DNA from 3 places in the Agrobacterium sp. NPDC058088 genome. Region 1 is predicted to be linked to each of the others. Evidence: predicted binding sites of a transcription regulator. Region 1 holds the regulator's gene; each other region holds the start of a gene.
The links. Region 1 encodes LexA, which represses DNA repair genes until DNA is damaged. Its sites were predicted from a motif close to TGTTCNNNNTGTGTTCNG; they were not measured.
Positions count from the first base shown of each region.

Region 2: the regulator LexA is predicted to act here: its motif matches at 1,409-1,426, upstream of ACFVTJ_RS15765 (2'-5' RNA ligase family protein).
Region 3: the regulator LexA is predicted to act here: its motif matches at 1,895-1,912, upstream of ACFVTJ_RS15340 (DNA recombination protein RmuC).

Region 1 is NZ_JBHVSU010000002.1:922,963-926,238, reverse strand. Features, by position in the region: gene kdsA (3-deoxy-8-phosphooctulonate synthase) at 1-113, opposite strand, end outside; gene ACFVTJ_RS09875 (VOC family protein) at 113-994, opposite strand; gene lexA (transcriptional repressor LexA) at 1,207-1,929, shown strand; gene ACFVTJ_RS09865 (glutathione S-transferase family protein) at 2,329-3,006, shown strand; gene ACFVTJ_RS09860 (ComEC/Rec2 family competence protein) at 3,038-3,276, opposite strand, start outside.
Region 2 is NZ_JBHVSU010000005.1:143,557-146,832, reverse strand. Features, by position in the region: gene ACFVTJ_RS15775 (ArsC family reductase) at 1-50, opposite strand, end outside; gene ACFVTJ_RS15770 (hypothetical protein) at 284-451, shown strand; gene ACFVTJ_RS15765 (2'-5' RNA ligase family protein) at 634-1,350, opposite strand; gene ACFVTJ_RS15760 (TetR/AcrR family transcriptional regulator) at 1,528-2,106, shown strand; gene ACFVTJ_RS15755 (hypothetical protein) at 2,246-2,734, shown strand; gene guaA (glutamine-hydrolyzing GMP synthase) at 2,809-3,276, opposite strand, start outside.
Region 3 is NZ_JBHVSU010000005.1:56,774-60,049, forward strand. Features, by position in the region: gene truA (tRNA pseudouridine(38-40) synthase TruA) at 1-301, opposite strand, end outside; gene fmt (methionyl-tRNA formyltransferase) at 301-1,236, opposite strand; gene def (peptide deformylase) at 1,282-1,794, opposite strand; gene ACFVTJ_RS15340 (DNA recombination protein RmuC) at 1,944-3,137, shown strand; gene ACFVTJ_RS15345 (ribokinase) at 3,192-3,276, shown strand, end outside.

The DNA.
Region 1 (3,276 bases):
CGGCTTTCCATCTGGCACGGACCGGCGATCAGCGAAAAGCGCTCGGCATTGGAGAAGGAAACCTTGCTGGCGCCATCGCCGGCGGTGACTTTGAGATTGTTCGTAACGCTCATCATTTTTCCTCGAAGGCGAAGGCAACGCCCTGACCGGGTGCGGCGGGCACCACCAGACGGCCGCCCGCTTTTGCGCAGAACACGCCATTAGCAGCAAGCACCGCTTCTGTCACGGCAAGATCGTCGGCAGAAAAGACGACGCCCATGCCATGCAATCCGACGTCGCTCCCGGCAGAAAGTCCTAAGGCCAGTCCGCCCAAGTCAGCTTTTTGGGTTAGCCTCACGCGGGCATTGCCGGCAACAAAAACCATGTCTCCACCCGAAGACACCCTACCCTCACAGCCCAACACAGTTTCGATCAGGTGCACCGCCTTCGTGTCGCCACCTGAAAACAGGATAATTTCGCTAAGGCCTGAGACACTGTTGGCGTGACGCTCCAGCGCCGCGCGGTCTCCCGGCAGGGCGCGCAGCCGCTGGCAACTAAAGAGGAAGAAATCCGCCGCCGAACCGCTTGCCGCGAAGGCGAGACGGAAGGCCGCCTCGCTCTGCGATCCGTCTGGCATCCGCACGGGGCGTGAAAAATGGAATACATCGCCAGCCGACACGTCCGACGTCACAAACCTCTCATGGTCTGCAAGGGCATCCTCGGTTTTGGCCACGAGAGCCGAAAAGCCCTCCTGCCCGACTTTTTGCCTGAAGGCCCTGTCCCTGCCTGTGAACACATCGCCGCCGTCCGCAGATGCGTTATATTTAGCCGGATCAGCAATCGCGAGTGGCTCAAGATAGGTATCGTCTTTGAAAAAGACACAGGCATTTCGGGTTCCGAACGGATGCAAAGCTTCCGGTGCGACCGTAAATCCAAGGCTGACAAGGCGCTTTACGGCAATGCCGAGATCTTCCACTGGCAGAACGAGATGATCGATGCGATGTGATTTCATCATGGCCTGTTTTCCTGCGCTGGCACCCCGCCCAAGCATACCTGGACGATTTGGACGTCAGAAGAGCACAATCAGGCGCCATGAAGCAAATCATCAAAACAACAGATAGCAGGTTCACGAAATTTTAGGGGATTGCAGAACACATATGGAACATATAGTGTTCGTTCTGTATTTGTTTCGCGACTTCAACGACGATTCTCAAGGGTGTTTTCCTCATGCTCACGCGCAAACAGCAGGAATTGCTTCTCTTCATTCATGAAAGAATGAAAGAGTCCGGCGTGCCGCCCTCCTTCGATGAAATGAAGGACGCACTCGATCTTGCTTCGAAATCCGGTATTCACCGGCTGATTACCGCACTCGAAGAGCGCGGATTCATTCGCCGGCTACCCAACAGGGCGCGAGCGCTCGAAGTCATCAAGTTGCCTGAGGCTTACACGCCGGGCGCAAGGCCGCAGCGCGGCTTTTCGCCGAGCGTCATCGAGGGAAGTCTCGGAAAACCGAAGGAGCCGGAACCCGCCCCCGCCCCTAAGGCGCCCGCCAACGATTTCGCAGGTGCCGCCACCGTTCCCGTCATGGGCCGCATCGCTGCCGGTGTGCCGATTTCTGCCATCCAGAACAATACCCACGATGTGGCTGTGCCGGTGGATATGCTGGGGTCGGGCGAACATTACGCGCTTGAGGTCAAAGGCGATTCGATGATCGAGGCCGGGATTTTTGACGGCGACACCGTCATCATCCGCAACGGCAACACCGCCAATCCGGGCGATATTGTCGTGGCGCTGGTGGATGATGAAGAGGCCACGCTGAAGCGCTTTCGCCGCAAGGGTGCGTCCATTGCGCTGGAAGCGGCAAACCCGGCCTATGAGACCCGCATTTTCGGACCGGATCGGGTGAAAATTCAGGGCAAGCTGGTGGGATTGATCCGCCGTTACCATTGATGTGGTGACATCGCGCAGAGTCCCTGTCGCGATGGGGCCGTCATAAAAATGGTGCTCCCCTATGAAGTGTCGACTTCTGGGAAAGACTTGGTTTGCCGATGCAGGAACATGCGCGTCATCTGGCCGATGGCGCGTCATTTTTTGAGAATCAATCCTCGCTTTGTTTCCCTGACGCCGCAGGCATAGAGTTGGCTTAACGCGTAAACTCAATCGGCCTTCTGCTTCGCTCAGCATTGTCGCAAGTGCTTTCTGTCTCCAAGCGGTGAGATCGACAGAACTCTTTTCTGTCACCCTCGCTTCCCATTCATCAATGCGGCTTATGGGAGCCATGGATTATTTGCGATATTCCAGAGCGCCTTCGCAGGTGTAGAAATGCGCGTCCTATCGGGGAAAAACGCCATGTACGATCTTTATATTGCCAACAAGAACTATTCCTCATGGTCGTTGCGACCCTGGGTTTTGATGCGCACGCTTGGCATCGCCTTTGATGAAAAACTCATTCCCTTCGGCGAAGGTGTTTCCTTCTCCACATTTTCGCCGACCGGCAAGGTGCCATGCCTTGTCGACGAGGGAGTGACAGTTTGGGAATCACTGTCGATCGCCGAATATCTGGCCGAGAGGCATCAGGGCGTCTGGGCGAGCGACAAGCAGGCGCGGGCCTGGTCACGCTCGGCGGCGAGCGAAATGCATGCGGGATTTTTCTCACTGCGCAATCTCTACCCCATGTCGGTCGGTATCCGGGTAAGACCAAAAGCTGGCGATGCCGGGCTTGCGGCCGATATAAAGCGCATCGATGCGTTGTGGAGTGAAGGTCTCACCAGATTCGGCGGACCTTTTCTCGCCGGTCAGAAATTCACGGCGGTCGACGCCTTCTTCTGCCCGGTGGCGTTCCGTTTCCAGACCTATGGCGCCGATCTTTCGCCGGCAGCGAAAGCCTATTGCGACCGGCTGCTCGCCCTGCCCGCCATGCGCGAATGGTACGAGGCCGGACTGAAGGAAATCTGGCGCGACCTGCCACATGAAGAGGAAATTGGCGGCATTGGCGAAGTGACCGCGGATCTGCGCGCCAAGGTCTGAGTGAAGGCCTGACGAACCTTTCTGGCGGCACTCATTGCGATGCCGCCAGCAAGCGGGTAACGGCTTCAGGCACCTCGTGGTCAAAACGGCCGCTCTTCCAGTCATAGAAGCGATGTTCGCTCCACGGCCTGTCCGCACCGGCGGTTGCAGCGCGCATCTGTCCCACGACGCCCGCTTCATCGCTGCCGGCGAAATTTAGCTCAACCGAGCCGATGCGCCTTAATATGTCGCGGTTGAGCAGCAAGGCTCCCGAGCGGCATTGCGCAAATG
Region 2 (3,276 bases), on a different contig from region 1:
GCCTTCTTAATCGTGTCGCAATTTTTGATGCCGTAAATCGTGACCGTCATGCTATCGCCTCTTTGTCTTCAAGCCTTCCGGCATAACAAAATATCCGTCTTATTCAAGCCGCGGCTGAGGTGCCTTGGGTCGATTGATCAAACGTCGTGCACGAGCTATGCAAAATCGAGGTGGCTGGCATCCAAACGAGCGCGAGCAAAGCTGCATGGCTTCCCTGCTACATCAAGAGTTGTGGAAGAGGCATGAAATCCCCATTATCTGGACAACAAAGATGGAGATTAAAATGCGTCAGGTTGCAAAGACATCGCGTAACTTCTTCGGTGAAACTTTCGCCGTTCTCGGTGCAGCGCTCTCGGTTTCGGCCGCTGTTCGCGCACATCGCAAGCCCGCCCGTGCCGATCTCGAAGCTCTCGGCATCGACGGCAAGGCTTTCGACAAGGTCCAGCTCTAAGCTGCTTATCGTTTATAGCGAGGCGAAATCGCCTCGCTTGCGCTGGGCAGCGGAATCCCCTTGGTTTCGACAGGTGCTGCGGTGATGTGAACTGCGCCCTTGTTGCAGACAAGCGCATGCCTACGGCATTCAGTACGCAGCAGATAGTTTAGGCATCGATGCCATGCTGTTTCAGGCCCGCTTTATCGAGCCGCTATCTTGCGGATTTGCCGCTTCGGCATGCTGAATATTTTCTCCGGTAGATATAATTGATTCTCGGGCTCCTCGTAGCGCTCCGCTTTCGCCGAAAGTCCGAAGCGTCCGAGAGATTCGTGCCGCGTTTCCCCATTATGGCTGAAGATGAGTTCGAAACTGCCCGCCAGCCAGCTATAGGGCTTTTCAACAGGCATGGTTTCTATTTTCCCGCAGCCATAGATCGCGGTCAGGTGCGGCGTAAATGGTGACGCGGCGACATAGGGAAGATTTGCCCGCCAGAGGGCGCGCTGGACCATCTTCGCCAAGGCTTTAAGCTCCAGCATCTCCCGGCGGCTGTTTAGCACCAGACAGTTGCGATTGCCGAAAAGCGAACTCCCATCGAACGTGATCGGAACCGGCCGCGCCCTTATCTCCCCCAGTGCCGCTTTCATCCGGTTTACAAGGCCGTGAGGAACGGTGTCGAAACATCCGATACAGAGCAGGGTGATATGCAGAAGCGCCGCCGGACAGGCCTCACGCTTTGTCCGCCCTGCGGCGTGGCACGATGCATCGGTGAAAATCCTCTCCGCCAAGGCTGCTGGCGGTTTCAGCACAATCAAGACCTTGCTGCTGAATCGTGGGTTGATCCGGCGCGGTTTCTCCAGCTCAAACCCTTCAAGGAAAAGCTGCCTTGACCCTCCTTTATCCGTCAACTCCAAATCCACGACGATGCTCCACGGCCTATGCCAAGGCCGCGATATTATCATCGCCGCGAAAAATTAAAAGAACAAAAATAGAACAAACTACGCAAGTGCCGGGCAATTCAGTTCTGCAATGGAGAGGGAAAATCACCCAAAATAACCCCGGTTGACACGCTACCTACTAGTTGGTAGGTAAAGCGCATGAAAATTTCGCAAAGCAAAGCCGATGATATTCTCCAGTGCGCGCGCACGCTGATTATAAGAGGGGGCTACAATAGTTTCAGCTATGCCGATATTTCTCACGTGGTGGGTATTCGCAATGCAAGCATTCACCACCATTTTCCCAGCAAATCGAATCTGGTCCAAAAACTGGTCGCGCAATACAGGCTGGAGGCTGAAGCCGGTATCGCCGAGCTGGAGCGAAACATCTCCGATCCGTTGGAACAGCTTCGCGCCTATATAGGCTATTGGCAGGGATGCATCGCCGATGCGACCCATCCCTTCTGCGTCTGTGCGCTTCTTGCCAGCGAAATACCGATTCTCCCTGAAACGGTCGTTACTGAAATACGCGCACATTTCCGAGGTCTCTCGGACTGGCTTACCGCCGTCCTGCAGCGCGGCGTTGCCCAGGGGCGTGTCGTACTGACCGGAGCAGCGCGGGCCAATGCTGAAATCTTTATGGCGACAGTGCACGGGGCAATGCTTTCGGCACGTGCGCACGGCGATCCCGCGACCTTTGCCGCGATAACGCGCCCCATGCTGGAGCGCATTACTGCTTGAAATTGCACCTCGTAAAGGGCGTGGACGCATGACCCGAGCGAGGTGCCCACCAATCAACTGACGACGTTATGCTCGTAGATATGTCGATGACAATCTGCGTCCCGCACCACCCATCTCCCGGAAAAGAAAGGCAATTCGCATGTTCGGTATTTCTCCGCTCGGCTGGGTCCACACGCTCGGTAGCCTGCCGGCAATTCCTGTGGCCATCTACATGTTTGCCCGTCACGGTCGAATCGTTCCCCGATCCACGCCGGGTGCAATCTATTTCGTCTCCATGCTGATTGGCGCTGCAACGGTCTTCCTCGTGGCGCATCAGCCGGTCAGCTACGGCGTTGGCGTCCTGACTATCCTGTTCCTGCTTGCGGGCTATGGAATAGAACGCGTCCTGGGTTCAACGCGTATCGCCAGATATATTGAAACCATCTGTCTCAGCATCACTGCGTTTCTGTTGATGGTGCCAACCGTTAGCGAAATTCTACGTCGCGTCCCCGATGGTCACCCGATAGTTACGGACCTGAAATCGCCGCTGCTTCTCGGCGCTCAGGCGGGATTGCTGGCAATCCTCGTGGTCGGGCTGACCGCCCAGGTGATCTATCTCACACGACAAAACAGAAACGCCGCGAACTAGTCGCGACGTCATCATTAAAACTGCCTTCGATACGGTGGCGTTGCGGCAGCAACGTCACCGTATCGAGTATGATTCTATTCCCACTCGATGGTGCCAGGTGGCTTGCTCGTCACGTCATAAACGACGCGGTTGATGCCGCGCACTTCGTTGATGATGCGGGTCGCCGCGCGGCCGAGGAAGTTCATGTCATAGGGATAGAAATCCGCCGTCATGCCATCCACCGAAGTTACGGCGCGCAGCGCGCAGACGAAGTCATAGGTGCGGTAATCGCCCATGACGCCGACAGTCTGCACCGGCAGCAGCACGGCAAAGGCCTGCCAGATGGTGTCGTAAAGACCAGCCTTGCGAATTTCGTCGAGATAGATCGCATCCGCCTTGCGCAGGATATCGAGCTTCTCGCGGGTAATCGCGCCGGGGCAGCGGATCGCCAGACCGGGGCCGGGGAAGGGATGGCGACCGATGAAGCTTTCCGGCAGGCCGAGTTCGCGACCAAGCGCGCGCACTTCATCCTTGAAGAGTTCACGCAGCGGCTCGACGAGCTG
Region 3 (3,276 bases), on a different contig from region 1:
CCTCCGTCACGGCGGCGGCATCGAGAACAGCCACGGCCTCACCCGCCATGGCCAGATGCGCGTTCAAGGCATTGCGAAGCTTATAGGGCTCCCAATCGCGGGAAAGATCTACATGGGCGACCTGGCCAGCGGCATGCACACCGGAATCGGTACGGCCCGCGCCGCGAATGGAAACGCTCTCCCCGGTCAATGACCGGACGGCAGCCTCCAGTGCGCCTTGAACGGACGGGCCGTTCTCCTGCCTCTGCCAGCCGTAATAGGGCGTGCCGTCATATTCGACGGTCATGCGGAAACGTGGCATCAGCCAAGCCTCGTCATGACCGGAACCGGGGTACCGCGCACGAAATCGGCCGCCGACATCGGCTTACCGCCGGCCTTCTGCAAACGGGTGAGCCGCACAGCCCCGCTGCCGCAGGCGATGGTGAGGGTATCGTCGAGTGCGGCGCCCGCTTCCCCCATGCCGCTGGCCAGTTCGGAGGAAAGAACCTTCACGCGCTCGGATTTGCCGCCGATATCCATCTCAAGCCACGCCCCCGGAAAGGGCGAAAGGCCGCGAATATGATTATGCACATCCTGCGCCGGCCTTGAAAAGTCGATACGGGTCTCGCCCTTGTCGATCTTTGCGGCGTAGAGCACGCCCTCTTCCGCCTGTGTGACGAGGGGCAGGTCGCCGGCTTCCAGCTTCTCCATGGCCTGCCGCATCAACCGAGCGCCTACCAGCATCAGCCTGTCATGCAGCTCGCCGGCCGTCATGTTCTCGCCGATCGTGACCTTTGCCGTAAGTGCAACAGGGCCGGTATCCAGACCCTTTTCCATTTTCATGACCATCATGCCGGTCTCGGTGTCCCCGGCCATGATCGCCCGCTGAATGGGGGCAGCACCGCGCCAGCGCGGAAGCAGCGAGGCGTGACCATTGTAACAGCCGAGCCGCGTGCCCGAGAGAATGGCCTCTGGCAAAAGCAGCCCATAAGCCACGACAACAGCTACATCGGCGTTGAAGTCCCGGAATTGCTGGCGACCTTCCTCGGCCTTGAAATTCAAGGGTGTCAGTACCGGTAAACCCAGCAGTTCCGCAGCCTGGTGTACCGGCGATTTCTGGAGATCAAGGCCGCGACGGCCGCCGGGACGCGGCGGCTGGGTGTAGACCGCGGCGATCTCGTGACCGGCTTCCGCCAATGCACGCAACGTCGGAACAGAAAATTCCGGCGTGCCCATGAATATGATGCGAAGAGCCATTGCCGCCCCCTGCCCTGTCGTCCATTCCAGCCCGAAGAGGACGGATCAGACCTTTGCGCGGGCCGCTTTCGTGAATTTCTTGATGACCATGTCGCGCTTCAGCCGCGAAATATGGTCGATGAACAGAACACCGTTGAGGTGATCGATCTCGTGCTGCAGGCAGGTTGCCAGCAGACCATCCGCCTCAACCGTCTGCTGCTTGCCGTCACGACCGACATATTGCACCGTGAGCGACGCGGGGCGCTCCACCTCGGCATAATAATCGGGAATGGAAAGACAGCCTTCCTCATAGGTCGAGATATCGTCCGATACCTTGAGGATTTCCGGATTGATGAAGACGATCGGGGTTTTTTCCTCGCCTTCACGCGCAACATCGATCACCAGCATGCGGCGCGGCACGCCGATCTGAATGGCGGCGAGGCCGATACCCGGCGCGTCATACATGGTTTCAAGCATATCGTCGGCAAGACGCAGCACTTCCGCATCCACCTTTTCGATGGGCTTCGATTGCTGGCGCAGCACGGGATCGGGCAAAATGATAAGCGGTTTGATGGTCATGGCTTCCCATAACGTATCTCTCGCGCCGAGGAAATAAAAAACACGATGGTGAAAACCGCCCGCGGCATCCGCTGTGACCGACTCATTTCCGCCGCAGGAATGTTCTTGTTTTGATCTTCCGAATCATTGGAAATCTGCTAGATTTAATCATGAGCATAGACTTCTCCGTTCTCCTTGAGCCTGCGCTGCGGGCTGGCTCCGTCGATATCAGCTTCGGCGCGCTTCTTGCTGTCGTGGTTTTCGGCCTTGTCGTTACGTGGCTCGTCACGGCAAACCAGTCGAAAAAAGCGGGAGGCGATGGTGAAATCTCTGACCTGCTAAAAACGCAATCCGAATTGCATGGACGGATCGCGGCCATGGCGGAAACGCTTGGCACGCGCCAGAGCGAGATGAGCCAGACGCTGAACCAGCGCCTTGATGGCATGTCGCAGCGCCTTGGCGAAACGCTGACGGAGCAGACCCGGTCGACCCATGAAAATCTGAGCCGCCTGCAGGAGCGCCTCGCGGTCATCGATGCCGCACAGGGCAATATTCAGGATCTGGCCAAGGACGTGGTCGGGCTTCAGGCGATCCTTTCCAACAAACAGACGCGCGGCGCCTTCGGACAGGCGCGCATGGAGACGCTGATCGCCGACGCCCTGCCGCCGGGAGCCTTTCAGCTTCAGCCGACACTTTCCAACGGTTACCGGCCGGACTGCACCATCAAGATGCCAAACAATGCACCGCCGCTGGTCATCGACGCGAAATTCCCGCTGGAGGCATGGAACGCCATTAAGGCGGATGAGACGCCCGAAACCAAACGCGCCGCCGTGCAGCAGTTCCGCCGCGATATGGAAGTCCATATTCGCGACGTCGCCGAGAAATATCTCATTCGTGGCGAGACACAGGATACAGCCTTCATCTTCGTGCCGTCCGAGTCCATCTTTGCCGATATCCATCAGCATTTCGAATATCTGGTACAGCGCGCCCATCGCGCCCGGGTCGTGATCGTATCACCCTCGCTTCTGATGCTCTCTGTGCAGGTCATCCAGTCCGTGCTGAAGGACCAGCGCATGCGCGAGCAGGCGCATCTCATTCAGGGTGAAGTGGCGCTGCTCATGGACGATGTGCGGCGGCTGGACGACAGGACGCGCAAGCTGCAGGCCCATTTCGGGCTGGCGCAGAAGGACGTCGACATGATGCTCATCTCCTCCGACAAGGTACTGGCCCGTGGCCAGAAGATCGAGGGACTCGATTTCTCACCAACGGAAAAAGACGCGCCGCAGGGAGAAATCGAGCAGGCCCGGCGCTTTGCGGAAAACCGAACCGGCGCAGCCAAATTGCGGGTGGTTGACGACGAGTGATCGTCTCGGGCAAAGTCGCCGCCTTGCTTAAATTTCATACGGACCCAGCGCCCCATGATTACTGTTTTCGGCTCCATCAACATGGACCTCGTCGCCACCGCTAAACGCCTGCCTAAGCCCGGTGAAACCGTGACGGGCG